Regions from separate parts of the Methylobacillus pratensis genome, predicted to be linked through region 3. Evidence: predicted binding sites of a transcription regulator. Region 3 holds the regulator's gene; each other region holds the start of a gene.

Region 1 (5,521 bases), on a different contig from region 3:
GCGGGCAATTCGGATACCGGCAGGGAGTTTGCCGCGCGCGTGGCGGAAATGACCTATAGCTCGGCAACCTCGCTCAAGGTGGCGCAGGATTACTATGCCGACGTCAAGAGCCGCATGGCGAAATACGGCAGGGCGGAAGACCAGCTCAAGATTACCCCGGGCCTGAACGTGGTGGTGGCGGAAACCGACCAGGAAGCGCAGGACAAATACGGCGAGCTGCAGGAGCTGGTGGATTTCAGCGACCTGGAATTCGGCGGTTTCGACCTTTCGCAATATCCCCTGGACGGCCCGTTGCCGGACTTGCCTTACGACGCGGGCGAGAACGGGCGCGGCCGCTTCCAGCAGCAACTGGAGCTGGCCCGACGCGAAAACCTCACCATCCGCCAACTGGTGCTCAAGTTCCGGGTGGCGCGCGGCCATATCCAGGCCATCGGCTCGGTAAAAACCGTGGCCGACTTGATCGAGCAATGGTTCGTCGAGAAGGGTGCGGACGGATTCAATGTTGTGCCGCCTTACTCCATCAAGGGGCTGGAGGACTTCGCCCGTTTGGTCGTGCCAGAGCTGCAGCGCCGCGGCATCTTCCAGAAGGAGTACAGCGGCAATACCTACCGCGAAAGGCTGGGGCTGGACCGGCCAGCCAATCCAAACACCCAGGCGTCGCCGGAAGCATTGCGCGCTTAAGATGAACGCCGGGAGCTGCACAGCTCCTGGTTTTAAGGCATCATTCTGCGCTTTGAACAGCGTACCTTAGAGCCGCCAACCAAGCTCGGCGATTATGGCTAGCCGTCCTACCAAAAGCAGCAGTACATGTAGTACGGCAAGGCAGGGCCACAACGCCGGCAGGGTTTTGTTAACGGCTCCTGGGCAATGAGGGAATCATGCCTGCTTATGAATTAGTCGTGTTTGACTGTGACGGGGTGTTGGTCGATAGCGAGAAAATCACCAACCAGATATTTGTCGACGTATTGAACGAGGAAGGCATACCTGCCCGGATCGAGGAGATGGCCAGGCATTTTGTCGGCCATTCGCTCGAACAGTGCATGGACATCATCGCCCGCATTTATGGCCGCCGGCCGGGTGCGGATTTTCTTGCCCGCTACCGGCCCAGGCGCGATGCCGCATTGCGCAACGGCTTGCAGCCTATCGCCGGCGTAGAGCAGGTGTTGCGGCAGCTACAGTTGCCGCACTGCGTGGCTTCCAACAGCAGTGCCGCCAAAGTGCATGAAATGCTGGATATCACCGGCTTGCTGCCTTATTTCAACGACAGGATATTCAGTGCCGCAGACCTGGGCAGGCCGAAGCCGGCGCCCGACGTCTATCTCAAGGCGGCAGAAAGCCAGGGAGTCAAGCCTTCCGCCTGCTTGGTAATCGAGGATACCGATGTCGGCGTGGCGGCGGCGGTCGCCGCCGACATGCGGGTATGTGCCTATACCGGCACCATGGCAGCCGACAGATTGCTGGAGGCAGGCGCGGAGCGGACGGTGGATGACATGCTGCTGCTGTCTGACATCATCAGGCGTGGTTTAGACGGATAGGATAAACCGTAGTTTTGCACAGAAAGCGTTGTTGAAAATGGACCGGATGAAAATGTGGCAACCTAATGCTGAGTAAAAATGAACTTTATTGAAAAATTAGAGAAATCCTGTGAGGAAAGCAATTCATTGTGTGTAGCTCGACCCTGACTTGTTCTGGTTTCCTGAGCACATTTAAAAAGCCAAACAGACGCGATATTTGGCTTTTTAAAGAACATTGTCGACGCGACTCATGATATTGGGGGGGCTTTAAAGCCGCAGAGAACTGGCCAAGGCAGGCCAGACTGAAAACGGCACCGGCTTGATTATCAGCTCTTCACGGGCAATCCTATATGCTTCCCAAGACCCCGATTACGCTGAGGTCGCGCGCTCCGTGACAATCGATTTGAAAGACAGCATTAATCTTTACAGGTCAAAAAAGAGTCCGTAACCAAGTCTTGTTTAATCGAGAGATGGCTGCTTATTGAGTAGAAACTGTTTATTTTGGAGCAACTGTTTATTTTGGAGCAACTGTTTATTTTGGAGCAAATTAAAGGGCTAAAGTGTTTTTATATAAACAGTTCGGGCCGCGAATATGCCTGCCTCAAGTCCAGCATTAAAATCCCGTGCAATATGAATCTGTAAAATAAGCTAAAGGATTCAAACCTCTGTAAATTCCCATAAAATAATTATGGGAATTAAAGGCGAATGGCATGGTTTCTGCGATAAGGATAATGATCTAAGTAGAAATATCGCGGAGATATGCATGACAGTTAAATTTTTCTGGCAAGCGCCGACCTCAGGGGATGGGCGCTATGCCGACGCCGAAAAACGCATCCGGGGCGAAAGGGCCGACAGCCGGCCTTATTTCCTGCCGGGCGTGACCGACCCTCGCGGCCAGCGGTTCAATTATTTCGACCATTTGCACCAGATCGCCAAGGCGGTGGAACTGGCCAAGTTCGACGGCATCAAGGTCAGGAACGATCCTGAAGGCGACGAATCCTGGATCGTCGCCGGCTACCTCAGCCGCGCGACGCGCTACCTGACGGTGCTGGCCGAGTTCGACGCCTCGCGCGGCTCGGCGGTTTATGCCGCCAAGAACGCGGTGAGCTACCAGCGCTTTACCGAAGGCCGTTTTGCCTGGCAGATCGGCGTGGAGCCCGATGAGGCGAAGCGCAGGCAGCATGGCGACTTCGCGGCGCAGGCGGACTTGTATCCAAGGGTGGAGGAGTTTGTCACCGTGGCCCGCAACGTCATCACCACGACCGGGTACGACTTCGACGGCCGCTTCTTCCAGGTGTTGCAAGGCGGCTTCCAAGGGCCCCTTTCCGGTCAGAAGGTTCCTCCCATCTATCTATCCGGCGAGACGAACGAGGCATACGCCCTCTCAGCCAAGCTTGCCGATGTGCATGTGCTGGAAGCGCAGCCTCTGGACGAAGTCGCAAAGAAAATCTCGCTTTTACGCAACCTGGCAAGCAAGCAGGGCCGTACATTGCAAATCGGCCTGCGCGTCGATGTCCTGGCGCGCGAAACCGAGGAAGAAGCGGTATTCGACGCCAAGCGTTATGCCGAACAGACCGACCATAAGGCCGATGACAGTAATACCGCAGGGTTGTGGCAGGGCTTGACCACAGCCAGCACCGGCGCAAGCGCCGCCCTGGTCGGCAGCTTCGAGCAAGTTATGGAACAGCTGGCCGCGCTGGCGGAAGCGGGCGTCGAGCAGTTCATCCTGGGCGCCGTCCCCAGCCTGGAAGAGGCCTACCGCATTGGCGAGAATGTCCTGCCGCCGCTGCGTTCCCTGATAAATGGCGCCAGCCAGCGCGCAGCCTGATAGAGGAGTCGATATATTATGGCAATTGATGTTTTCTGGAGAATTCCAACGCACGGCGAGCCAAGCTCGCTGCGCAACAAGCTGCACCACCGCGGCGACTGGTCGCAGCAGCAAGGCGACCATATCGTGCAGAAAGGCCTCAGCGGTGGCCATGGCGACGGCTTCAACAACCTCGACTATATCGCCGAGGTGGCGCGTGCCGCCGAGATATCGGGCTTCCAAGGCGGTTTGATCCCTTCCTTCCCGATGACCGACGAGCCGTGGGCGATTTCCTCGTTCCTCGCGCGCGAGACCAGTACTTTCCGTTTCATGATTGCGTTCCAGCCCGGCTTCCTGAACCCGGTTGTGGCTGCGCGCATGACGGCCAGCCTGCAACGCGCCACCGGCGGCCGTGCCCTTTACAACGTAATTACCGGCGGCGGCGGCCCTGCCCAGCTGTGGTGGGGCGACGTGGCGCCGCACGACGACCGCTATGCGCGCACGACAGAATTCCTGGACGTATTGCGCGGCGTATGGAGCGGGAACAGTTTTTCCTACCAGGGCAAGTTCTACCAGGTGGAGAATGCGGCCCTGCCGGCCCAGCTCCTGGGCCAGGATTTCCCTGAGATTTACTTCTCAGGCTCGTCCGACGCGGCCCTGGCTTCCGCGTCCAAGCATGCGGACTATTACCTTTCATGGCTGGAGCCTTTCGACCAGTTGCGCGACAAGTTCGACCGCGTGAAGGAGCGCACTGCCGCATTGGGCCGCAAGATCAAATGCGCAGTGCGCGTGGACATCATTGCCCGCCGCACCGAGGAGGAGGCTTGGCGCGAAGTGCAGCGCGGGTTTGAAAACCTTGATGACGCTGCGCGCGAGCGCTACAAGCGTTTTGCCCAGCAAACCGGGGATTCCGTCGGCGCCAGCCGCCAGCGCAGCAATGCGCCGAAGGAGCTCAATGATTACCGAGACTTCATCATCCATCCCAACGTCTGGTCCGGTCTCAGCCTGCTACGCGGCGGGCAGACCCAGGGCATTGTTGGCAGCTATGAGCAGGTGGCCGAGCGCCTGGATGACCTGGTCAGGCTCGGCGCGGATGCTTTCATCCTCGCCAGCACGCCGCACCTGGAAGAGGCTTACCGGGTAGGGGAGGAAGTACTGCCCTTGGTGCGCGGCCATGATAGCGCGCCTGCTTTGCGCGCAGTCGGTTAATCTCCTACCGTCGCTCAAGAAAACCCCATGCTGAGGCATGGGGTTTTTACGTTTCCAGGCGGTCAAACCCGCAGTCACAATGTGGCTGATATTTTATGCCTGGCTGATAAAATCAAAACTTTGCCCACTACATCCCATATGCATCCTCTTCGACGGTTATTCAACCATGCCCGCCAATACCGGCGCGATGCGTGGATCGCTTCCATCTATTCCCTGCTGAACAAGATTTTCGACATCCTGCCCGAGATACTCATCGGCGTGGCGGTCGATGTCGTCGTCAACCAGAAGGCTTCCTTCCTGGCTGGGCTGGGCATCGCGGAGCCACGCGACCAACTGCTATTGCTTGCCGCATTGACGGTGTTGATCTGGGTCGGGGAGTCCCTGTTCCAATACCTGTATGACGTGCGCTGGCGCAACCTCGCGCAGAACCTGCAGCACGACTTGCGCATGGAGGCCTACCAGCACGTGCAGCAGCTCGAGCTTGCCTACTTCGAGCGCAACCGCAGCGGCAACCTGCTGGCCATCCTCAATGAGGATATCAACCAGATGGAGCGCTTCTTCAATGGCGGATTCAACAGCCTGATCCAGGTGTTCTTTGGCTCGGTGATGGTAGGTGGCGTGTTCTTCTTCCTCACCAAGGAACTGGCGTTTCTCGCATTGATACCCGTGCCGTTCATCCTCTATGGCGCATTCTGGTTCCAGTCCCGTCTTGCCAGGCGCTATACCTCGGTCAGGGAGGCGGCTGGCGCCTTGGCGACGCGCCTCAACAATAACCTGCTCGGCATCGCCACCGTCAAGGCCTATGCTGCAGAGGAGATCGAGTCCCAGCATATCCGCAGCGCTTCCGATGCCTATCGCCAGAAGAATGCGGAAGCCATCCGCCTTTCCGCCGCGATCACGCCGGTGATCCGCATTGCGATCCTGGCAGGCTTTACCGTGACCTTGCTTTACGGCGGTTTCATGACCTTGAATGGCGAGCTGGGCGTGGGAA
Region 2 (5,521 bases), 180 kb from region 3:
GAGGTTGTTCCATTCGTCCCAGACCCAGAAGCCGATACCGACGCCGCCGGTGAGCATTTCCGCAGCGACGATCACCAGCCATGCTACGCCGATGGAGAGGCGCACCCCGGTCATCATGTAGGGCAGGACGAAGGGGAACAGGATCTTGGTGACGATCTTCCATTCCGACAGGTTGAGCACGCGCGCGACGTTCATGTAGTCCTGTGGCACCTTGGAGACGCCCACCGCCGTATTGATGATCATCGGCCAGATGGCGGAGATGAAGATCACCCAGATCGCGGCGGGATTGGCGGCCTTGAACACCAGCAGGCCAATCGGCAGCCAGGCGAGGGGAGACACCGGGCGCAGGATACCGATCACGGGGGCGGCCATGCGCGAGACGAACTGGAACCTGCCGATGATGAACCCCAGCGGGATGCCGACCAGGGCCGCAAGGCCGAAGCCCAGCCCAACGCGTTCCAGCGAGGCGAGGATGTTCCAGCCTATGCCCTGGTCATTGGGGTCGTTGACGTAGAACGGGTCGCTGAACAGCGCCGTTGCCGCGTGCCAGGTGGAGGTCGGGCCCGGCAGGTTGGGGGACTGGTGTGAAATCAGCGTCCAGACGGCAAGCAGCAGCAACAGGCCGGAGACGGGCGGCAACACCCATTCGAAGAATGCGCGCGACTTCGACGCCAGGGCGCTGGGACGGGCGACCGCCACCGGTTTGGCGGCGGCTGTAGGTTTGACGATGGTTTGATCGCTTTTCATGATGGTCTTGATGTCTTCCTTGCTGATACTGACTGAGCTCATAATCATTCGCCTCGCATCACGTTACTGGGTTGGCGGCGGGGCAGTGGCCCGGCCGCCGCTGGTCCTGCTCAGGCCTTGATCTTGAAGGCGCTGGCATAGGCCTTGGGGTCCTTGCCGTCCCACAGCACACCGTCGATCAGTTTGCTGCTGCGCATCGGGTCGCTCGGCACGGCAATGCCCAGCGACTTGGCGGCCTCGGTATAGATGTCGATGCGGTTGACCTTCTTGGCGATGGCGAGGTAGTCCGGGTCCGTCTTCAGCAGGCCCCAGCGCTTGTGCTGGGTGAGGAACCACATGCCGTCCGAGAGGTAAGGGAAGGGCACCTTGCCGTCATTGAAGAACTTCATGTAGTTCGGGTCTTCCCACTTCTTGCCGATGCCGTTGTCGTAATGGCCGAGGAAGCGGCCTTCGATCACCTGTTCCGGCGCGTTGACGTAGGCCTTGCCCGAAATCAGCTTGGCGACGGCCGGGCGGTTGGCCGTGGCGTCGATATAGCGGCAGGCCTCGAGGATGGCCTTGGTGACGGCAAGGGCGGTATTGGGGTTCTTGGCGATGAAGTCCGCTGTCGTGCCCAGCACTTTTTCCGGATGGTCGGCCCAGATATCCTGGGTGGTGGCGACGGTGAAGCCGATCTTGTCGTGGATCGCCCGCGCATTCCAGGGCTCGCCGACGCAATAGCCGTCCATGTTGCCGATGCGCATATTGGCGACCATCTGCGGTGGCGGCACGACGATGGTCTTCACATCCTTGAACGGATTGATGCCGTAAGCTGCGAGCCAATAATAGAGCCACATCGCATGGGTGCCGGTGGGGAAGGTCTGGGCGAAGGTGAAGTCGCGGTTTTCGTTGTCGAGCAGGCGCTTGAGGGTCTGGCCGCCGGTGACGCCTTTTTCCTTGAGCTGGTTGGCGAGCGTGATGCCCTGGCCGTTGTGGTTCAGCGTCATGAGGATAGACATGTCCTTCTGCTGTCCGCCTATGCCCATCTGCACGCCGTAGACCATGCCGTAGAGCATGTGCGCGGCATGCAGTTCGCCATTGACCACCTTGTCGCGGATGCCGGCCCAGGAGGCTTCCTTGGAGGGCGTGATCTTGATGCCGTATTTCTTGTCGAAGCCCATCTGCGCCGCCACCACGACCGGCGCACAGTCGGTGAGCGGGATGAAGCCGATCTTGACTTCGGTAAGCTCAGGCGCGTCTGAACCTGCCGCCCAGGCCTGCCGGCTGATGGCGGAAGGCACCATGTCCAGCATGGCGGCGGCGCCCAGGGTGCTGGCAATCGCCTGGTGAAAAAACCGCCGCCTGCCATGGTCCATATTGTCATTGCCGGCAGCAGGTACGGGCAATGTCGGTGTTTGCTCGGAATTACTCATCATGACTCCCTGGATCAGTGATTAAGGTTGAGCGCCAAAACAAAAAAGGCGTCCTGATCGCAGACGATGAGTTGTCTGCGATCAGGACGCCTTTGTCCTTGGTCTTCAAGCCTCACGGGCTTGCTATGCGCGCCGCAAGGTGGTGCTGCCGATGCTGCTCGAACAATGGCAACCGCCATTGGCTGCCGCTGTTCAATCAGGCATCAGCAATTGTCGTGCCAAATAGAATTTGTTTTATAAATTCCTTGTTTTTTAAGGATATTTATTAGGTTCCGGCATTTTTGTTAATTCCGGCTGACGGCGCCGGGTTGCACCACCTGAGTGCGGTTGCACCACGATCACCTCACTCAGGATAGGGAATTCTGCCTGGCGAGGATGTTGTCGGCCACATCGATGATTTTGCGGTTCTGTTCCATGGCGGTGCTGCGCATGATTTTGTAGGCCTCGACCTCGCTGATGCCGCGCTTGCTCATGAGCAGCCCCTTGGCGCGTTCGATCTGTTTCCTCTCCGCCAGCGCTTTCTTGGTTTCCGACAGCTCGTTTTCAATCTCGGCAATCTGCTGCGATTGCTGCTGCAGCAGCGAGACGATGGACTCCATGGGGTAGGAGTGCTGATTGTCGTGCGCGAGGAAGGTGTAGGCGTTTTCCACCGGGATGGAGAGATTAAAGAAAGCGCTGTCCAACGCAGCAGGCTGGGCCGGCTGGCGGCGCACTTTCTGCAGGTACTGGCGGGTCTTGTCCAGGTCGCTCTTCGCGTCGTTGACCAGCGTCTCCAGCATGTCATGCATGCCCTTGATGAGCTGGCACTGGATATGCCAGATATCGGTGAGGCGTTGGCTGCAGAGCTCGAACCACTCATCCCCGTCGTGCGTTTTCACGGCTTGGCCGTCCTGCGCATGGGTGAGCTTGTTGCGGTATTGCCGGTGCCGCTGGTGGATGCTGGTATCCATCGAAGCCGCCCATGACTTTTGCAACGGGCTGCCGCCGAATTGGCAGAACAGCTCGAAATGCCTGTCCTGCAAGGCAACCAGCTCCAGCAGCTTATGCTGGTGTTCCTGCTGCACATGGCCGGAGCCGAACATATAAGAGCCTACGGCACGTTCCTGCCCGGCAAACTCCTTGCCCTGCACCAGGTTGTAAAGCGCGAGCAGATAAGTGGAAATCTTGCTGTTGACGGCATTGTCGGTAATGTCGAAGATCAGCGAAATCAGGCTGCCGATAAAGCGGTTGAACGACTGTATGCAATCGGGAAATGAAATCTTGTGCAAGGTCACCTGGTGGCGTAGCGATTTCAACTGGTCGAAGCCGAGCAATATCCATGAAACCAGGGTGAGCTGCTTGGCGTCGGCCATGCTGTTATGGTCCAGGTGGCGTTGCAATGCCTCGCGGAATTTCAGCTCCAGGCCCTGGTTCTGCTCGATGATCTCGCTGCGTTCCTTGCCGAAACGCTGGCCGCTTGAAGCCAGGTAAAGGCAGCTTGCGCCACGTTCTGCCTGGATCTGGTGGATGGTCAGGCCGATGGTCTCGACAAACACGGTGCATACCGACAGCCGCTCGAGCTCCTCGATATGCCGTATCTTGGCCAGGATGATGGTTTGGTCGGGAGAAATATCTTTCATATTAAAACTCGGTAGCAAAAATCATGCGCAACAGCATGGCGGTTGCTGGTTCAACGATGATTGTCAATCGGCTAAGGCAGCGGCAGAACAGCAAGTTTCTTCCTGGAACCTTGATTCTTCTGGATGCATGCAGGTTCAGGAGAGTTTGATGATGTAGAGCAGGACGACGACGAGCAGCAATAATAGCAGGCTGGTCGTCTTCCAGAACAGGAGAGGATTCTTCTCCACTAGCCCGCCCCTGTGCCTGTCGAGGAATTGCCGGTTGGGATGTCTCAGGTCATGAATGAATTCCGACAAGGCAGGGTAGCGTTTTTCCGGTTCCGGGTGCACTGCTCTCGCCAGCGCGTCGTCTATCCATGAAGGAATGCTGCTGTGCCCGTCGATGGCGGAAGTATAGGACAGGCGCTGCAGTTGCGCGCGGGTCTTGATTTTGGCGGCCTGGGCGCCGTAAGGCAGCTTGCCTGTGAGCATCTGGTAGGCGATGACGCCCAATGAGAACTGGTCTGAAAGCGCCGAAGCGGCATCGCCGAGGAAGTATTCTGGCGCCATGTACTGAACGGCGCCCGGAACGGGAAGGGTTTCGGGCGCATTGCATTCCTCAAGGCCTGCGACCCAGACTGCGCCGAAGTCGATGATTTTGACCACGCCGTTGCGGTCTATCATGATGTTTTCCGGACGCAGGTCCTGGTGCAGCATCTCGGCGCGATGGAAGGCCTGCAAACCCTTGGCAACCTGCTCGACGATGCCGCGCACCGTTTCCAGGTCCGGCTTGGGATGGTCCCGCATCCACTGCGCAAGGGTGATGCCCTCGATGAACTCCATGCCGATATAAAGATATTGCGGTTTGCGTTCGCGTTTGCACGGTTTCAGCACGTGAGCGCTGTTGATGCGCCGCGCTACCCATTCCTCGAGCGCGAAGCGGTTCAATTGCGCCGCGTTTGCACTCAGGTCGGTAGACGGCGTTTTGAGCGCCACCTGCTGGCCGGTATCGCTGTCGATCGCCAAGTAGAGGTGGCTGCGGTGGCTGTGATGCAGTTCCCTGACGATATGGTAGCCGTCGAAATCCATCCGTGCTTCCAACAAGGGCGGCGCGGGAAGGCTCGGGTACGGCAAGAGCGGGCCGGGCCGGCGCTGGTCTAGGCGGTCTATCCTGACAATCTGTATCGTCAGGTTGTCCCGGCTGCCGCGCTCAAGGGCTTCTTCCACGATCCGCCTCGCAGCGGCGTCTAGGTCATTCGCGTTGCTGGCGATGGCGGCGGCGATGCATTGCGCGTCCGTATGTTCGTACACGCCGTCCGAGGCCAGTACGAAGATGTCCTCTTCCTCCACCGGCATGCAAAGGTAGTCGATCTCGACCTGCGGACTTATGCCTAATGTCCGGCTCAGGTAGTTCTGCTCTGAATTGACGGCGACCCTGTGATCCTCGGTGAGTTGTTCGAGCGCTTGGCCGCTGAGCCTGTAGATGCGCGTGTCGCCGACATGAAAGAGGTGGGCATGGCCGGATTTGATCACCAGGGCGCTGATGGTGCAGACATAGCCTTTGTCATTGTCATAGCGGTATTGGCTGCGCCGGGTCTGGGCATACAGCCAGGAATTGACCGCGCTCAATACGCAACGGACGGCATGCTTGGCGCTCCACGCATCTGAGGTGCAGTAATAGTCGCTGAGCAGGTTGCGGATCACGGATTCGCTGGCGACCTGGCTGACGGCGCTGCTGCTGATGCCGTCAGCCAGCGCGACCAC
Region 3 (5,521 bases):
AATGCACCACCTCGACCAAGGCGTTGGTGACGAGGTGGGCGTTGCCGATGGCGATGCCGCCCGACACGCCGACGCCGTGCATGGAGAAACTGACCTTGCTGCTCTGGGCCATGGAAGGTTATTCCTGAGGGGGGAGGAAAAACATGGTCGGGACGGTTATTCCGGCTCGCCGAAACGGTCGTTGATGAGCTTCACGAGGGCGTCCATGGCGGCCTGCTCGTCGCTGCCGTTGGTTTCAAGCGTCACCTTGCTCCCCTTGCTCGCCGCCAGCATCATCACGCCCATGATGCTCTTGGCGTTGACCCGCCTGCCATTGCGCTCGATCCAGATTTCGCAGGCATGCTGGCTGGCCGTCTGCGTAAGCTTGGTCGAAGCGCGGGCGTGCAAGCCCAGTTTGTTGATGATTTCTATTTCTTGTTTAATCATGATGCTTACATGCGTCCTTGGAAAAATGTACCACCCCGTCACGCCCACCGCTGATGGATTTCTCCACCAGGGTCATGATGCTGTTGCCCTGCCGGTAGGTGAGCGCGCGCACCAGCATCGGCAGGTTGACCCCGGCCACACCTTCGACATGGCCCGGGATCAGCAACTTCGTCACCAGGTTGCAGGGCGTGGCGCCGTAGATATCGGAAAGTATCAGCACCCCTTGCCCCTCGTCCAGCTCCCTGATCATTTGCTGGGCCTGCGGCAGCAGCCCGCCCGGGTCGTCATGAGTGCCGACGCCTAGCTGCCTCAACAGCGGCGGGCGCGAACCCATGACGTGGCTTGCACAGTGAATCAGGCTTTCGCCCAGCGTTCCATGGGCAATGATGAGTATACCTATCATGCTTTGTATCCCGTATCCTCAGGAGCTTTCCGGCCGGCGATGCCAGCCTAGTTTTTCTCCAGTGACCTATGCCGTACCAGCACGCGGTATTGCTGGTGACGGAAATGCGCCGCAAGGCGCTCTGCGAAATAGACCGAACGATGCTGGCCGCCCGTGCAGCCAATCGCCACGGTCAGGTAGCTGCGGTTGTCGGCAATGAAACTGGGCAGCCAGCGCTCGATAAAACCGCGGATATCGTCGTACATGCCGTGCACGCTGTCGTGGCCTTCGAGGAAATCGCATACAGGCTTGTCCTGACCAGTTTGCGGCCTGAGCTCCAGGTCGTAATAGGGGTTGGGCAGGCAACGCACGTCGAACACGTAATCCGCATCCAACGGGATACCGTGCTTGAAGCCGAACGAGGAGAACAGCAGGATCAGTTCGCCGTTCTTCTGCGTCACGAATTCCTTGACCCAGTTGCGCAAGGCATTGGCGCTAAGGCTGCTGGTATCGATGCGCAACCCCATGTCCACCAGCGGCTCCAGCAAATGGCGCTCGTGGCTGATGCTTTCGGCCAGGGTGCTGGTGTCGCTGCTCAACGGATGGCGCCGGCGCGTTTCGCTGTAGCGCTTGACCAGGGTCTCGACATTGGCCTCCAAGAACAACACCTGCACTTCGATGCCCTCGCCCTTGAGCTTACGGATGTTGCCGGGCAGTGCCTCGAGCGAGGCGCTGCGGGTATCGATGCTGATCGCCACCCGTTCGTGGTTTCCCTGGCTCAGGTGCTCCGAAGCCTGGTGCAGCAAGGTGGCAGGCAGGTTGTCGATGCAATAGTAGCCGCTGTCCTCCAGCATCTTGAGTACGATGCTCTTGCCTGAACCCGAAAGACCGGTGACGATCACAAGCTGCATGGCCTATTCCGCCTGCGATTTGAGTTTGCGGGAAGTGCGTGCCATCTCGCGGTGCTGGCGCTGCATGAACTGCTTGGTGCCGTTGATGCCGCGCAGCAGCAGCATGTGGTTGCGCACCGCAACCTCCACCAGCACGGCGATATTGCGCCCGGCAGCTACCGGGATCACCACCTTGGGAACTTTGACCTCGAGGATTTTTTCATGCTGGGATTTGATCTTGAGCCGGTCGAGCGGCACCATGGTATCGGCCATTTCCAGTTGCACGATCAGGTCGAGCGGCTTGGTCGGCTTGACGGCGTTGTCGCCAAACAAGGCGCGGATATTGAGCACGCCTAACCCTCGCACCTCAAGGAAGTCCTGCAGCAGCGGCGGGCATCGCCCTTCCAGCCGGTCCGGCGCGATACGGTAGAAGTCGACAATATCGTCGGCGACCAGGCGATGCCCGCGGGAAATCAATTCCAGCGCCAGCTCGCTCTTGCCGATTGCCGGCGTGCCCTTGATCATAAGGCCGAAGCCCTGCACTTCCATGAACACGCCGTGCAGGCTTTCCGATATCGCCACCGCCTGGGCAAGATAATGGCTGAGCACGTCCATGAGGCCGGGGCTGCGCAACGGGGAGGTAAACAAGGGGGTGCTGAACTCGTCGGAGGCGGCCACCAGTTCATCCGGCGCTTCTTCGCCATTTGCAACAATGATCGCCGCCAAGTCGGCGGAAAACAGGTTCTTGATGGCCTGGAACAACTCGCGCGCCTTGAGACTGCGTAAATAATCCATTTCTGCGCAACCCAGCACCTGCACGCGGTTGGGATGCACAAAATTCAGGTGACCAACCAGCGCCAGGGATGGCTTGGTCACGGTTTCACTGGTCAGGGGGTTATCGCCGCCGGCTAACCCTGCTACCCATTTCAGCTTGAGCTTGCGGCGCGTATCCTTGTAAAGCTGGGTAACACTGATTTCAGCCATGTGTGCTTAATACCTTGGGAATGAATAAGCGGAAGGATTTGCTGCAAGAGCGCCAAATCCATGCATGAAAACCGGACTTGGCACTCTTTTGCAGCATTTCGCTAAAAGATTACTCGACCACCTGGTGCTTCAAACCTCCGGATGCCTGGTTGTGGTTGCTGACTTTTTCCTTATGTTTCACTACCTGGCGGTCGAGCTTGTCAGCCAGCGAGTCAATCGCGCTGTACATGCTTTCCGCCCCGCATTCCGCGTGCAGGTCGTTGCCCGGCACATGCAGGGTGGCTTCCGCCTTTTGCACCAGTTTCTCCACGCTCAGCGTGACCTTGAGGTCAATCACATGGTCAAAGTGATTGCTGAGTCGTGCCAGCTTGGACTGCACATATTCGCGCAGGGCTGGGGTAACGTCGAGGTGATGTCCGGTCAGGTGCAAATTCATAACGCTCTCCTTACTTGAAAAACGCGCAAATCAAAGCGACTTGCGCTGGTTGGCCGCGGGTATCTGTAGAGACTCGCGGTATTTCGCTATGGTTCTTCTTGCAACAACTATGCCTTGTTTGCCAAGGATGTCGGTAATCTGGTTGTCAGACAGCGGCTTCTTCGGGTTTTCCTCGCTCACCATCTGCTTGATCAACGCGCGGATCGCCGTGGCGGAGCACGCCCCTCCCGACTCCGTCGCCACATGGCTGCCGAAGAAATACTTCAACTCGTACACGCCGCGCGGTGTGAGCATGTACTTCCTCGTCGTCACGCGCGACACGGTGGATTCATGCAGGCCCAACTCGTCTGCAATCTCGCGCAGCACCAGCGGGCGCATGGCTACCTCGCCGTGTTCGAAGAAGTTGCGCTGCCTATCCACAATCGCCTGCGACACGCGCAGGATGGTGGAGAAACGCTGCTGGATGTTCTTGATCATCCATTTCGCTTCCTGCATCTGGCTCATAAGGTATTGACTGGAGCTATCGCGATTACGTTTCAGGATGCCGGCATAAAGCTGATTGATGCGCAGCTTGGGCACCACTTCGTCATTGAGGCTGGCGATCCAGATGCCCTTCACCTTTTTCACCACGATTTCGTGCTGGATGTAGTGGTCCGAGGTGATATGGCTGAACTCGCCGCCTGGGCGTGGGTTGAGTTGGGTCACCAGCTGCTGCACCGTTTTCAGGACATCGTCGTCGCAATGCAGCAGTTTGCGCAGGCGCGTGTAATCGCGGCTCGCCAGCAAAGGCAGATGTTGCTCGGCAACCTTGATCGCCAGGTCCACGGAGGGCGTATCTGCCGGCAGGGCGCGCAACTGCAATGCCAGGCACTCGGCCAGGTTACGGGCGCCGATGCCGGGCGGATCGAGGTTCTGGATATGCTTGAGCGCGGTTTCCAACTCGAGCAGGTCGATTTCGAGCTCTTCCGGCAGAAGCTCGGCCAGCTCTTCCAGCGACTGCTCGAGATAGCCGTCGTCATTGATGGCGTCCACCAGCACCATCGCCAGGGTCTGGTCGCGTTCTGACAGCGGTAGCAGCTTGATCTGGCTCAGCAGGTGCTCGCGCAAGGTGAGGTTGACCGCTTCCTGGAAACTGAAGTCGTTGTCGTCGTCATTGTTGGCGCCGCCCTCTTCCCAGCGGTTGCTGCCCTGGAAAGATTCGAAGTAATCGTCCCCGCCGCCGAATTCGTCAACGCGCGGCAACTCCTCGCTGGCTGGCGCAGGCGCCTCGCTGGCAGGAGCGGCGACCGCGGCATCCGGAGCGGGACTGTAGCTTTCGGACATCTCGGCAGCACCGTCCGGGCCGTCTATGCGCTCCAGCAAGGGGTTGGCCTGCAACAGCGACTCCAGCTCCTGGTTGAGTTCCTGCGAAGACAGCTGCAACAGCTTGATCGACTGTTGCAACTGCGGCGTCAATGCCAGGTTCTGGGAAAATTTTAGCTGTAGACTTTGTTTCATCTCTCTAATTCTGCGTTGACTACAGGCGGAAATCCTTGCCCAAGTAAACTTCTCTTACACTTTCGTTATGTATGATCTCGCTGGGCTTCCCCGATGCGAATACGCGGCCTTCATTCACGATGTAGGCGCGATCGCATATGCCCAATGTTTCACGGACATTATGATCCGTGATCAGTACCCCGATATTGCGCTCGGTCAGAAAACGCACGATCTTCTGAATGTCCAGCACGGCAATCGGGTCGATCCCGGCAAACGGCTCATCCAGTAGGATGAAACTGGGATTGGTCGCCAAACATCGGGCGATTTCCACCCGGCGTCGCTCGCCACCGGACAGGCTCACCGCCATGCTGTTGCGTATATGGGTGATATGGAGCTCCTGCAGCAGGGATTCAAGCTGTTCCTTCTGCTGCTCGGCCGTCATGTTCTGCAATTCGAGGATGGCCTGGATGTTTTCCGTCACGGTCATCTTGCGGAAGATCGACGGCTCCTGCGGCAGGTAGGCCAGGCCCATGCGCGCGCGCTGGTGTATGGGCATCCGGCTCAGATCCTTGCCATCCAGCAATATGCGTCCGCCATCTAGGGGCACCAGGCCCACCATCATGTAGAAACTGGTAGTCTTGCCCGCGCCGTTCGGCCCGAGCAACCCGACCACCTCGCCGCTGTTGAGCTGCAGGGAAATATCCTGCACCACGGTGCGCGACTTGTATTTCTTGCGTAAGCTTTCTACGATTAATTCACTCATTTATGCAATATCTATCGATGCCGTCTCTATAAAGCGCGGTTGCCTTCGGCCCGCATACAGACAAAGGCCCTCCAAATAGCCGTCAAGCTCAGGGAGTTTCTGCCGCGGGTTTCTTCTTGGGCTGGATAATGGCCCGCACTCGGCCAGTGGGTGTTGCAGGTGTC
Region 4 (5,521 bases), 270 kb from region 3:
GTTTTTTGATCGTTAAATTTTAGAGGGAATGTTGAACCCGGTTGCCGCAGTCAATCTGCACGAGCTATCTTATGCTTTTTAGCACAGAAAATCTCACTGGGATTCAGGATTTAGTGTAGCGGCTGGTCTTGCAGGCTACAGAACTGCCCGCAGACGCGCAAGGTCCTCGCTACTAAAGGATGTTGACTATACAGATGGCTAAAGTTCAATAGTTCTCTGTATGTACGGCGCCCGTGACGCTGGGCTGCTTCGCGCAATGCGCAATGCATCGCGGGGTCGGAGCAAATGCGAGACAGGCATTGGTGCACCTCGCACAGCCGGCATGCCGCAGTATTGATATCTCCCTGGCGTGCATAGACATTGGCGAGGTTATGGTGGGATACCACATAGGCGGCAATCACGGTATCAATCGGCACGGCCTGCTCATCCGCCTGCACGCATTCCCTGAGCAGCAGCTTGGCTTGCTCGAGCGCTGTTTGGTATTGCTGCAACGCAAGCTGGTCCTGCTTGTCGGAGTAGGCGCGGTTTCCCTGGCGAATGGTATGTTCCCAAGTCGAGATCGTATGGTCGGATGCTTCGTCAGGTAGGGAAGATATGGTGTCGTGATGCCTGACCGGGCTCATGTGGCTGGCTCTACAATTAATAATGACAATGAGAGGAATTATTATTTATTTACAAACGCAATACAACTCCCTCGCGTCATAAAAATTGGAAAGAGATGACAACTGGCCCAAGTCCAGCGATAGCAGGCGCTTAATGCGCCTGCAGATTCTGTTTGGAAAACAAGCGTCCTTGCACGCAGTCCACGCGCATTTTTCGCGCCCAGTCCAAGGCTGCGCAGGTATCCACGTCGGTCATCACCGTTTGCACGCCGATCTTGCGCGCCGCTCCTACCAGCCAGTCCACCATCGCCTGTGCGGCCTTGCCGTCCAGCTCCCGCAGTGCACGGCTGCTGAATTTCACCATGGCGGCATCAAGAAAGGCGCTCAAGGAGAACATGCCCCAGGACAGTCCGGCGTCCTCCAACGCGACCGAGGTGCCGGAATGCTGCAACAGATCCATCATGTGCTGGGTGCGGAAAGTCTCATGCATGGTGTGGTTCTGGACGACATTGATGACGATCTCGCGCTCGGACCAGGCATATTCCTTGAACAGGCCGAGGAATGGGTTGTCCTCCCCCTCGCCTCCGGCAAAGAAACTATCCATGTCAAGATCCAGCATCAGCCAGCCCTCGCCCGGAAAGCTGGCAATCTGCAGCTTCTTCAATTCCAGCTCGAGATGAAACAGCAGTAGCGGATTCTTGCGCAGGCTCACCCTCAGCTTGTCTGCATTCAACGGCCTGCCGTTGCGCGCCCAGAACCGGGCATGGGCCTCATAGCCCAGCATCTCGATCGATTGCACGTCCACGATAGGCAAATAATCAGTGCCGAATTGCCGTGTCATCACCACGTCCAGCAATTCGTTGGGAGCCATGTCGTGCGGCTCAATCTCATGATCGAGCAATAAGGCTCCTATTTCCGATTGGTTAAATGCATTCATGTTGATGAACCTTCCACAAAATCCCTGTCCGGAAACATCATAAATGAGAACAATTTACATTTAAAGAGTTATTTCCAACTATTTTAGTCGGATATTATTTCCCTCCCGCAAAATCCTATTTAAATAATTAAATTTCAGCTACTTGCGATCGCTATGGCCGAGATCGCGCTCGGGATCGATACGGTCGCGCACCAGTTGCTTCAATTCCTTCGACTCGGGAAAACGTCCGTGCTCCTTGCGAGAAAATAGCAGCTCGCCATTCAACCTGACCTCAAAAATCCCTCCCGTTCCCGGAACCAGACTGACGCGCTTAATGTCTGACTCGAACGTTGTCAGCAGCTCCTGCGCCATCCAGGCCGCTCGCAACAGCCAGCGGCACTGCGTGCAATATTCGATTTCCAGTTCCGGCAACTTGGGCAGACTCATTGACTAACAGCTCCATATGTAAAATAAAGAAATTTAGCGTTCAAGTGATTGAAAAGCAAAAAATGACTGTGCGATACTCTCCAACGTTTTGCAATGACAACATAAATAGCGGAAAATGGGCTAGTCGCTCCCTGTCTTCCAATTACAACCATTAGTATTCAACCATTCTGGTTTTTCCATTGAGGAATCGTTTTACATGCGCAAACTTAAAAAGATCGGCTTGATCGTCGCAGGCCCGTTGCTTGGCGTCATGCTGAGCTTGAGTTACTCCGCCATTGCGGACAAGGAAACCAAGCCGCAGCTGCCGCTCGATGACCTACGCACATTTGCCGAAGTATTCGGCAAGATCAAGAGCGACTATGTAGAACCGGTTGAAGACAAGAAGCTGCTGACCGAAGCCATCAACGGCATGCTATCCGGGCTGGACCCCCACTCGGCCTACCTGGACGCTGATGCATTCAAGGACTTGCAGGCAGGCACCCAGGGCGAATTCGGTGGACTGGGCATTGAAGTCGGCATGGAAGACGGTTTCGTCAAGGTAGTTGCCCCGATCGAGGACACACCCGCATACAAGGCCGGCCTCAAGAGCGGCGACCTGATCATGAAACTGGACGACACGCCGGTGAAAGGCATGACGCTCACCGATGCCGTCAAGCGCATGCGCGGCAAGCCAGATACCAAGATCAACCTGACCGTGTTGCGCAAGGGCGAAGCCAAGCCGCTGACCTTTGTGCTCACGCGCGCCATCATCAAGACCCAAAGCGTCAAGTACAAACTGTCTGAACCCGGCTATGCCTATATCCGCGTCACCCAATTCCAGGAGCATACCGGCGAAGACCTCGCAAAGGCGCTGAAAGCCATGCGCGAACAGAACAAGGAAGCCTTCAAGGGCCTGATCCTCGACCTGCGCAACAACCCTGGCGGCTTGCTGAACGCGGGTGTCGGTGTTTCCGCAGCCTTCCTGCCCAAGGGCGAGCTGGTGGTCTATACCGAAGGCCGGGGCGAAGAAGCCAAGATGCGCCTCACCGCCAACCCTGAAAACTACGTGCGTGGCGGCGCACGCGCAGACTACCTGCGCGACTTGCCAGCCGACCTCAAGACCCTGCCTATCGTAGTGCTGGTCAACGGCGGTTCCGCATCCGCTTCGGAAATCGTCGCCGGCGCATTGCAGGATCACAAGCGAGCGATCATCATGGGCACCCAGACCTTCGGCAAGGGCTCTGTGCAAACCATCCTGCCGATGAACAACGGTGCGGCCATCAAGCTCACCACCGCCCGCTATTTCACGCCGAAGGGTCGTTCGATCCAGGCCAAGGGCATCGTGCCAGACATCTTGGTGGAAGAGGCAACGGTCAACTCGCAAGAGCACGCGGCAATGCTGCGCGAGGCTGACCTGAGCCGCCACCTGAGCAACCCCAAGGACGGGGAAGAGGCTCCTATCGTCCAGCCCGCTCCAGCCGAGCAAGAGGATACCAAGCCCGAGGCACCTGCTGCCGAGCCTGACAGCAAGGAGCAGAAGGACAAGGCAGCGCCAAGCGGCCCGATCGAGCCAGGCTCCAAGGCCGATTACCAGTTCAACCAGGCGCTCAACCTGCTGAAGGGCCTGCAGATCCTGCAACGCAAATAAGCAAAACCCCAGGTCGCCCTCTGGCGGCCTGGCCTCTGCAATCCTGCAATTCCCGCCATGCTAGACCGCCTCATCATTGAATTCGACAAAGGCCTGCGCACGCTGTTGGCCACGCCGGCCAGCCAGCGCCCATATCCAGGCGCCGCCCTGCCAGAAACGCTTACTGAGAAACAAGACAAGCGTCATGCCGCCGCCTTGATGCGGGCCAACCATACCGGCGAGATATGCACACAAGCCCTCTACAGCGGTCAAGCCATTAGTGCGCGCAGCCCTGAAACAGCCGCCACGCTTCGTGCAACTGCACAGCAGGGGGCCGAACACCTGGCCTGGTGCGAAAAACGCATCAAGGAACTGGGTAGCCACACCAGTTTGCTCAATCCGTTGTTTTACGGCGGCTCTTTTGGCCTGGGATTGCTCGCAGGCGCGTTGGGAGACCGTTGGAACCTAGGCTTCGCAGCGGAAACCGAACGCCAGGCCGGCAATCAACTGGCCCGCCATCTTGAGACATTGAACGCCGACGACCAAAAAAGCCGCACAATCATCAGCCAGATACAAGCCGATGCGGCGGGCCATGCGCAGCAGGCGGCTACGCAAGGGGCAACCGGGCTCCCGTTACCGCTCAAGGCAGGCATACGCATTCTTTCCAACATCATGACAACGACGACTTATCATCTATGACGACATTCAGCGAAATACTGGCTGGCCTCGAGTCCAGCGACCATATCCAGAAAATCGAGCTTCTCGACATCAAGGGCAGTGCGGCAGGCTCCATTGAGAACAAGCCGGGCAGCCAAGGCTCCGTGAAGGTATACCACCACCTTTACAAGAAATACGGCAGCATCAGCGTGGCGGCGGCCCGGGAAGGGCTGGAGATTTATGCCGAGCATACCGGCGACGCCGAGGCCAACCCGGGCAAACATCCCAATATTGATCGCTTGTTCGAGATCATCAGGAACGAACAACCGCTCAACGTCAACATTATCTAGCCCCCAAGCCCCAATCGGGGCTTTTTGTTGCATCAACTCCAAAATTGCCATAACTCCGCATTTCCAATACCTAAAAAATGTAAATTGTTGTTATTTTTCTTTGCAAATTATTCACATTACCAATAGCACCCATTATCATTTCACCGCTTTTTAATTCATCAGGGAAATGAATAATGCAACCTCGTTTTAAACTCCGTGCAGGAGTATTGGCACTGCTTTGCCTGTCGACCGGCCAATTGGCCTTGGCTGAGGATACATTGCCTGAAATCCAGGTGAAGGCTGAAGGTGCCTCCGAGCCTCAAGTGACGGAAACCACCAAGTCCTACACCACCAAGACCAGTACAACTGCGACAAAGCTCAACACTTCATTGAAGGAAACGCCGCAGTCGATCTCAGTCATTACCAATAGCTTGATCAATGACTTCAAGCTGTCTTCGGTCAATGACGTGCTGGATCTCGCTACCGGTATCCGTGTAGAACGCGCCGAGACTGACCGCACTTACTATACTGCCCGGGGCTCGGACATCACTAACTTCCAGATCGACGGTATAGGCGTTCCTTTTCAAACTGGATTGCTGATCGGCGACATGGATAGCATCATCTATGACCGTATCGAGGTATTGCGGGGTGCTAATGGCCTGCTGACAGCTACCGGTAATCCATCCGCCACCATCAATTTCGTACGCAAGCGTCCCACCAGTGATTTCCAGGCCAAGATCAACCTAACAGTGGGTTCATGGGACAGGCGCCGCATAGATGCGGATATCTCCGGCCCACTCAATGAAGCAGGCAACGTGCGTGGACGCCTGATCATGGCGCACCAAAAACGCAACTCCTACCTCGACCACTACAGCCAGGAACGCAACCTGGCTTACGGCATCATTGAGGCAGATATTACCGACAACACCGCCGTGGCCTTTGGCCATACCTATCAGCAAAACAA

The links. The regulator sigma-54, encoded in region 3, starts transcription at its own class of promoters, with help from an activator protein. The targets are predictions, from matches to a motif close to TGGCACNNTTCCTGCT.
Region 1: the regulator sigma-54 is predicted to act here: its motif matches at 2,221-2,236, upstream of ACW4YW_RS00160 (LLM class flavin-dependent oxidoreductase).
Region 2: the regulator sigma-54 is predicted to act here: its motif matches at 2,365-2,380, upstream of ACW4YW_RS08900 (CmpA/NrtA family ABC transporter substrate-binding protein).
Region 4: the regulator sigma-54 is predicted to act here: its motif matches at 2,073-2,088, upstream of ACW4YW_RS09325 (SelT/SelW/SelH family protein).

The regions. Positions count from the first base shown of each region.
Region 1 is NZ_JBSUSR010000001.1:32,615-38,135, forward strand. It holds gene ACW4YW_RS00150 (LLM class flavin-dependent oxidoreductase) at 1-681, shown strand, start outside; gene ACW4YW_RS00155 (HAD family hydrolase) at 879-1,535, shown strand; gene ACW4YW_RS00160 (LLM class flavin-dependent oxidoreductase) at 2,278-3,342, shown strand; gene ACW4YW_RS00165 (LLM class flavin-dependent oxidoreductase) at 3,361-4,530, shown strand; gene ACW4YW_RS00170 (ABC transporter ATP-binding protein) at 4,669-5,521, shown strand, end outside.
Region 2 is NZ_JBSUSR010000003.1:293,684-299,204, forward strand. It holds gene ntrB (nitrate ABC transporter permease) at 1-789, opposite strand, end outside; gene ACW4YW_RS08900 (CmpA/NrtA family ABC transporter substrate-binding protein) at 858-2,159, opposite strand; gene ACW4YW_RS08905 (nitrate- and nitrite sensing domain-containing protein) at 2,507-3,778, opposite strand; gene ACW4YW_RS08910 (protein kinase domain-containing protein) at 3,914-5,521, opposite strand, start outside.
Region 3 is NZ_JBSUSR010000003.1:111,168-116,688, reverse strand. It holds gene ptsP (phosphoenolpyruvate--protein phosphotransferase) at 1-112, opposite strand, end outside; gene ACW4YW_RS07945 (HPr family phosphocarrier protein) at 157-426, opposite strand; gene ACW4YW_RS07940 (PTS sugar transporter subunit IIA) at 419-829, opposite strand; gene rapZ (RNase adapter RapZ) at 877-1,719, opposite strand; gene hprK (HPr(Ser) kinase/phosphatase) at 1,723-2,682, opposite strand; gene hpf (ribosome hibernation-promoting factor, HPF/YfiA family) at 2,792-3,118, opposite strand; gene ACW4YW_RS07920 (RNA polymerase factor sigma-54) at 3,149-4,615, opposite strand; gene lptB (LPS export ABC transporter ATP-binding protein) at 4,635-5,357, opposite strand; gene lptA (lipopolysaccharide transport periplasmic protein LptA) at 5,446-5,521, opposite strand, start outside.
Region 4 is NZ_JBSUSR010000003.1:386,135-391,655, reverse strand. It holds gene ACW4YW_RS09335 (hypothetical protein) at 111-623, opposite strand; gene ACW4YW_RS09330 (EAL domain-containing protein) at 754-1,539, opposite strand; gene ACW4YW_RS09325 (SelT/SelW/SelH family protein) at 1,678-1,965, opposite strand; gene ACW4YW_RS09320 (S41 family peptidase) at 2,162-3,592, shown strand; gene coq7 (2-polyprenyl-3-methyl-6-methoxy-1,4-benzoquinone monooxygenase) at 3,650-4,270, shown strand; gene ACW4YW_RS09310 (DUF2322 family protein) at 4,267-4,578, shown strand; gene ACW4YW_RS09305 (TonB-dependent siderophore receptor) at 4,752-5,521, shown strand, end outside.